One region of the Streptomyces sp. NPDC060064 genome, then DNA from elsewhere that is predicted to be linked to it. Evidence: riboswitches for the same ligand, from Rfam matches in the RefSeq annotation. Region 1 holds a riboswitch; each other region holds the start of a gene.
What was found. Region 1 has a riboswitch for cobalamin ahead of metE (5-methyltetrahydropteroyltriglutamate--homocysteine S-methyltransferase). Riboswitches for the same ligand answer to the same signal wherever they lie in the genome.
Positions count from the first base shown of each region.

Region 2: another riboswitch for cobalamin. It lies ahead of ACFWDI_RS18630 (ribonucleoside-diphosphate reductase subunit alpha); the one in region 1 lies ahead of metE (5-methyltetrahydropteroyltriglutamate--homocysteine S-methyltransferase).
Region 3: another riboswitch for cobalamin. It lies ahead of ACFWDI_RS12990 (cobalamin biosynthesis protein); the one in region 1 lies ahead of metE (5-methyltetrahydropteroyltriglutamate--homocysteine S-methyltransferase).

Region 1 covers NZ_JBHWWF010000042.1:42,156-44,410, reverse strand. The annotation lists gene metE (5-methyltetrahydropteroyltriglutamate--homocysteine S-methyltransferase) at 1-1,368, opposite strand, end outside; cobalamin riboswitch at 1,533-1,755, opposite strand; gene ACFWDI_RS34880 (3-hydroxybutyryl-CoA dehydrogenase) at 1,930-2,255, opposite strand, start outside.
Region 2 covers NZ_JBHWWF010000014.1:136,621-138,875, forward strand. The annotation lists gene ACFWDI_RS18630 (ribonucleoside-diphosphate reductase subunit alpha) at 1-1,108, opposite strand, end outside; cobalamin riboswitch at 1,250-1,386, opposite strand; gene mctP (monocarboxylate uptake permease MctP) at 1,612-2,255, opposite strand, start outside.
Region 3 covers NZ_JBHWWF010000008.1:177,674-179,928, forward strand. The annotation lists gene ACFWDI_RS12985 (cobyric acid synthase) at 1-516, opposite strand, end outside; gene ACFWDI_RS12990 (cobalamin biosynthesis protein) at 513-1,478, opposite strand; cobalamin riboswitch at 1,584-1,725, opposite strand; gene ACFWDI_RS12995 (hypothetical protein) at 1,921-2,142, opposite strand; gene ACFWDI_RS13000 (anion permease) at 2,155-2,255, opposite strand, start outside.

The DNA of each region.
Region 1 (2,255 bases):
GCGCAGTTCGGTCGTCTGGGGGAAGGAGCCGATGGTCGTCGTGGGCAGCAGCGGCAGGCCGAGGTGGGCACGCTGGGCGGCGGCCCGCTCGGGGTACGGCTGGGAGCGGCGGCCGTCCGTGTCAGTGACCGCGGCTGCCCGGGCACGCACCGCCGGGTCACGTGTGATCGCCGAGCCCGCCCTGGAGTTGAGATCGGCGCGGTTGGCGGCGAGTTCGGCTGCGATGGTGTCGGTGCCCTGGGCGAGACCGCGGGCGAGGGCGACGATCTCGGCGGTCTTCTGCCGGGCGAAGGCGAGCCAGCGGGCGATCTGCGGGTCGATGTCCCGCTCGGCGGAGCTGTCGAGCGGGACATGCAGCAGCGAGCAGGAGGCGGCGACGTCGACCTGGCCGGCCAGGCCGAGCAGGGTGCCCAGCGTGGACAGGGACTTCTCGAAGTCGTTGATCCAGATGTTGCGGCCGTTGACGACTCCGGCGACCAGGCGCTTGCCGGGCAGCCCGCCGACCGCGGCCAGGTCGTCGAGATTGGCCGCGGCGGCTTCGGTGAAGTCCAGCGCGAGACCGTCGACGGGGGCCTTGGCGAGGATGGGCAGGGCCTCACCGAGCCGGTCGAAGTAGGAGGCGACGAGCAGCTTGGGCCGGTCGTCGAGACCACCGAGGTCGCGGTAGGCACGGGCCGCGGCGTTCAGGTCCGCGCGGGTGCGGTCCTGCACAAGGGCGGGTTCGTCCAGCTGCACCCACTCGGCGCCGGCGGCCCGCAGGTCGGACAGCACCTCGGCGTACACCGGCAGCAGTCGGTCCAGCAGAGTGATCGGCTCGAAGTCGGCGGCAACGCCGGGGGCGGGCTTGGCCAGCAGCAGATAGGTGACCGGTCCGACGAGCACCGGCCGGGCGGTGTGACCGAGCGCAATGGCTTCCTTGAGCTCGGCGACCTGCTTGGTGGAGTCGGCGGTGAAGACGGTGTCGGGGCCGAGTTCGGGGACCAGGTAGTGGTAGTTGGTGTCGAACCACTTGGTCATCTCCAGCGGCGCGACGTCCTGGGTGCCGCGTGCCATCGCGAAGTAGCCGTCCAGGGAGCCTGCCTCGACGGCGGCACGGTGGCGGGCAGGGATCGCGCCGACCATGACGCTGGTGTCCAGGACGTGGTCGTAGTACGAGAAGTCGCCGGTCGGGACCTCGTGGATGCCGGCTTCGGTGAGCTGCTGCCAGTTGGCACGGCGCAGCTCGGCGGCGGTCTCCCGGAGGGCTGCGGCGGTGACGCGGCCCTTCCAGTAGCCCTCGATGGCCTTCTTCAGTTCACGGTTCTGGCCCTGACGGGGGTAGCCGTACACGGTGGCCCGTGCTGCCGCGGCTGTGGACAAGCTGGTCACGGAACTCTCCTTCGCGAGTATGTCTCCTGTGGAACCCGGCGACGGGCAGAGAACGCGAAGGGGTGACGAACCGGACGGCACGGTCTCGCGCCGTGCGCGCGGCCGTCCGTCTGGTAGGTACGCCGACCCGCCCTCGAGGTCACCGGGATCTCCGCACGCGATCGAGTCGCGTACGGGCAACGGGCAGGTCTTCGGACTCGCGGGCACGTCTGCCGGTCTCCCGGCGGACTCCTACTGGCCGTCGCTTCCCAGACCCGGCCGGGTCCAGTGCGTATGACGGCGGTCGTTCCCGCTCACCGCTGCGGGGCAGTCCCGGATTTTCACCGGGTTCCCTCTTACGACGCTCCTGCCTGGCTGACAGGACGAACCAGCTGCGTCGGCCAGCCTAGAGGGCGGCCCTTGAGTACGAATACAGTTGTTCACATTCCGGACGGTGATCTGAGCCATGTGGCTCAGGCACGAGCAACACAGCAGGGCGCGGGGCAGCTCAGTCAAACCGCTCCGCGCCCCGCTCCGCAGCAGCCGCGGGGCCCCTCAGCCCCGGCGGCGAACCCGGGCCCCTCAGCCCCGGTCGTAGGTGTGGAACCCCCGGCCCGACTTGCGGCCGAGCAGCCCCGCCTCGACCATCCGCTGGAGCAGCGGTGGCGGGGCGTAGAGAGGTTCCTTGAACTCGTCGTACAGCGACTCCGCGATGGCCGCGACAGTGTCCAGGCCGATCAGGTCCGCCAGCTTGAGCGGCCCCATGGGATGGGCGCAGCCGAGCTCCATCCCCGCGTCGACGTCGGCGGCGGTGGCGAAGCCGGACTCGGCCATGCGGACCGCCGAGAGGAGATACGGGATGAGCAGGGCGTTGACGACGAAGCCGGCCCGGTCCTGGGAGCGGACCA
Region 2 (2,255 bases), on a different contig from region 1:
CGTCGCCCCACAGGTCGACCAGCTCCGGCACATCCGCGGGCGAGAACAGCGACCAGTCGGCATCCGCCTCGACGCGGCGCATGAACTCGTCGGGGATCCAGTGCGCGAGGTTCAGATTGTGCGTACGCCGGGCGTCCTCGCCGGTGTTGTCGCGCAGCTCCAGGAACTCCTCGATGTCGGAGTGCCAGGTCTCCAGGTAGACGGCGGCGGCGCCCTTGCGCCTGCCGCCCTGGTTCACCGCGGCGACCGAGGCGTCGAGGGTCTTGAGGAACGGGACGATGCCGTTGGAGTGGCCGTTGGTGCCCCGGATCAGCGAACCGCGGGAGCGGATACGGGAGTAGGAGAGGCCGATGCCGCCCGCGTGCTTCGAAAGACGGGCCACCTGGTGGTAGCGGTCGTAGATCGAGTCGAGCTCGTCCAGCGGCGAGTCCAGCAGATAGCAGGAGGACATCTGCGGGTGGCGGGTGCCGGAGTTGAAGAGCGTGGGCGAGGAAGGGAGGTAGTCGAGGCGGCTCATCAGGCCGTACAGCGCGGCGACCTCGTCCAGGGCACGGACCGAAGCGTCCTCGGCGAGGCCGCAGGCGACGCGCAGCATGAAGTGCTGCGGGGTCTCGATGACCTGACGGGTGATCGGGTGCCGGAGCAGATAGCGGCTGTAGAGGGTGCGCAGACCGAAGTAGCCGAAGCGGTCGTCGGCGGTCTGGTCGACGAGGGCATCCAGCCGCGCGGCGTGCAGCGTCACGAACTCGGCCGTACGGTCCGCGATCAGGCCCTCGCGGTGCCCGACCGCGACGGATGCGGAGAAGGCCACCGAGCCCTGTCCGGCTGCCTCGTCCGCGATATGACGGGTCAGCAGGCGGGCGGCGAGCCGCGAGTAGGCAGGGTCCTCGGAGATCAGCCCCGCGGCCGCGTCGGTGGCGAGGCTCCGCAGCTCGGCCGCGTCCGACCCGGCGTGCCGGCCGCGCAGCGCGGCGGCGGCGACACGTCCGGGGTCGGTGTCGGGCAGATCGGCGGTGAGGTCCGTGAGGGTCCGCAGCAGTGCGGTCCCGGGGCCGTCGGCCACCTGCTCGGAGATGCCTGAAGCCGGATCGGCTGGCGCGATGGTCACGTGGTGCTCTCCCTCGCTCGGCTCTGGGCCGGCGGGGGAGGGGAGGCCGGTACGGGCGTACGTACCCGTCGAAGGGCAGCACACCGCACGGCGTCCACCGGCCCAACCGCGAGGCCCGGACGTCTCGGCACCCGGTTCGGTCGAGCCGGATGCACCGTCGGCAGGTCCTCGGACTGGCGGGGTACGACAAAGCGCACCGCATCACACCGTTGCGGGACAGTTCCGGATTCACACCGGATTCCCCTGCGTCGACAGCGACCATGAGCATACATGTGGGGGCCGCTTGATGCGGCACCCCCCACATGTTGTGTCATGGCGCACTGCGGCTCCAACGCGTAAGGGAGCAAGGTGATCCCGGGGACGGTCTGGATATCCGCCCCGGACCCCGCGCCTCAATCGCCGTTGTGGCTTGATGTGCGGGGCTTGATTTGCTGCCCGCCCAACAGCCAAGGGCCGTCGCGCCCCTCCCGGGAAACGCAACGGCCCTCACGCCGGCCCGACCGTCAGTGACTCACCCCTGCCGTCGCCGACGGCAGTTCCACCTGGACGCCCGCGTCGCCCGCGTCCGCCGTGTAGTCCGACGGGCTGGTCTCGTCGACGCCCTCCGGGGCCCCCAGCGCCCGCATGGCGAACGTCAGGACCACCGTCACCACCACGTTCAGGATGAACGCCGTGAGGCCGATGTAGCCGATCTCGCCGAGGCCGGGGATCTCCGCCGACGAGCCGCCGAAGTGCTTCTGTGTCGGGCTCGCGACTCCGTACGCCGCCGACGTGCCGTAGATCATGCCGACCGCCCAGCCCGCCAGCAGCGCCCAGCGGTGGAACCAGCGCGTGAACAGGCCGCCGACCAGAGCCGGGAAGGTCTGGAGGATCCAGATGCCGCCAAGGAGCTGGAAGTTGATCGCCACTGTCTTGTCCATCGTCAGAACGAAGACCAGCGCGCCCACCTTCACCAGCAGCGAGACCAGCTTGGAGACCTTCGTCTCCTGCGCGGGCGTCGCGTCCGGCTTGATGAAGTCCTTGTAGATGTTCCGGGTGAACAGATTCGCCGCCGCGATCGACATGATCGCCGCCGGCACCAGCGCGCCGATGCCGATCGCCGCGAACGCCACACCCGCGAACCAGTCCGGGAACATCGTCTCGAACA
Region 3 (2,255 bases), on a different contig from region 1:
TCGCGCGATGCCCATGTTCACGATGTCCGTACGCCGCAGATTGATCTCGGCCGGACTGCCCGCCCCCTCGCAGATCACGGCTTCATACGTGCCCCGCAGCTCCTCCAGGCACTCCACGACGGTCCCGAGCAGCGCCTCCTGCCGCCCACCGCGCAGCATTTTCCCGGGGGACGCCCCCTCAGACCCCCCGAAGAACCCGCGGGCGCTCAGTTCGCCCACCGGTTTGCCCATCAGGACCACCTGGCTCGACCGGTCGCTGCCCGGCTTGAGCAGCACGGGATTCATCAGCGCGCTCGGCTCCACGCGCGCGGCCTGCGCCTGCATGGCCTGCGCCCGGCCGATCTCCGCGCCCTCGCGCGTCACGAACGAATTGAGGGACATGTTCTGCCCCTTGAAGGGCGCGACCTTCACCCCCCGCCGCACCAGCCATCGGCAGATCCCGGCCGTGACGACGCTCTTGCCCGCGTCGGACGTGGTCCCCGCCACCAGCAGCCCGCCGCCTCTGCGCCTGCTCATCCCCGCCCCTTTCCCGCGCGCCGCGCGCGCAGTGCGTGACCCGCCAGGCGGCCCGCCGCGCAGGTCGCCAGTGTCAGCCAGCCGACGCGCCGCGAGAGCCGTACGGCGCGTTCGATGTCGCCGAACTCCACCGGGCGCCCGGTGGAGTTGAGTACGGGACGGTGCTCCACCCGGCCGCCGTACGAGAGGGTCCCGCCCAGCCGTACGCCGAGCGCCCCCGCGAACGCAGCCTCCACCGGGCCCGCGTTCGGGCTCGGGTGCTTCTTCGCATCGGCCCGCCAGGCCCGTACGGCTCCGCGCGCATCCCCGCCCGCGAGAACCGCGAGTCCCGCGGTGAGCCGGGCCCCCGGCCAGCCGGCCACATCGTCGAGCCGCGCCGAGGCCCAGCCGAACCTCCGGTATTTGGCCGACTTGTGCCCGACCATCGCGTCCAGCGTGTTGACGGCACGGAACCCCACCAGACCCGGCACGCCCGCGACGGCGCCCCAGACCAGCGCGCCCACCACGGCGTCGGAGGTGTTCTCGGCGACGGACTCGACGACGGCGCGTGCGATCTGCTGCTCGTCCAGCGCCTGCGGATCGCGCCCGCACAGATGCGGCAGGCGCTCCCGCGCCACGTCCACGTCACCGGCGGCGAGCGCGCCGCCGATGGCCCGCGCCTCGCGGCCCAGCGACGTACCTCCGACGACGGCCCAGGTGGCCGCGGCGATCAGTGCGACGGATGCGCGGCCGCGGCCCCGTACACCGCGCGCGAGAACCGCGGCGGCACCCGCGGCGCCTCCGGCGCACACGGCGGTGTGCAGTGCGCCCCAGCCACGGTGGTCACGCCACAGGACATGCTCGACAGCGCCCGCGGCCCGCCCGAACGCGGCGACCGGATGCCCGCGGCGGGGATCGCCGAGCAGCAGGTCGCCGGCCAGGCCGGCGGTGGCGCCGTACACGAATTCACGGTCGGCACGCATGGGTTCAGGCCGACGCTTCGCCTCGAACGACCCTCGTACTCACAGCAGGAACTGAACCGCAGCCGGGCATGGCGATATGTCCTCACTCAGGGTGTCCGCGCCCTGGTTCGACGTGACCGGCGGTGAGAGTTCCTGGCTTCCGGGGACTGCTCCCCGGTGACAGTGGCGGGACCGCGCCGGATTTGCACCGGCTTCCTCTTCTGCCGCCGTAGATGGCTTCGGCAGTCCACCACGCTGCGAGAACGACCGTCAACTTGCCTTTGACCTGCGATGCAAGAGTGTGTTGGGGCACACATGTGGGGCGGTTTTCCGCCAGGTGTCGAAAACGGGCCGTACCGTCACGTCGCCCGCGACGCGAGAGCCGGGCCGGGTCACCCGAAGGGGTGCCCGGCCCGGCCTGTGAAGCGGTTGATGCAACTCGTGAAGCCGGTGAACCGTGCCGTCAGATGACGATCAGATAGATCCCGTACGCCACGGCCGCCGCGCAGAGCGCGAAGCAGGCGTACGCGCCGGTGCGTGCCAGGGCCGCGGAACCGCCCTGCGCGGCCGCCGACTCCTGCTTGGTCAGGCCGACGATGCCCAGGGTGAACAGACCCACGAGGGCGACGGTGGCGACGAGGCTCACGCCGAAGACGGAGCCGAGAGCTGCCCAGTCGATGTTCATGCTGATCTGTCCTTACACCGTGGCCGGCTGCGTCGGCTCGGAGTCGGTGGGGGCCGGAGCCGGGATGGTGGTCTTGAAGTCCTGCGCGGGCGTGCCGGCCGGCGGCGGGGTGA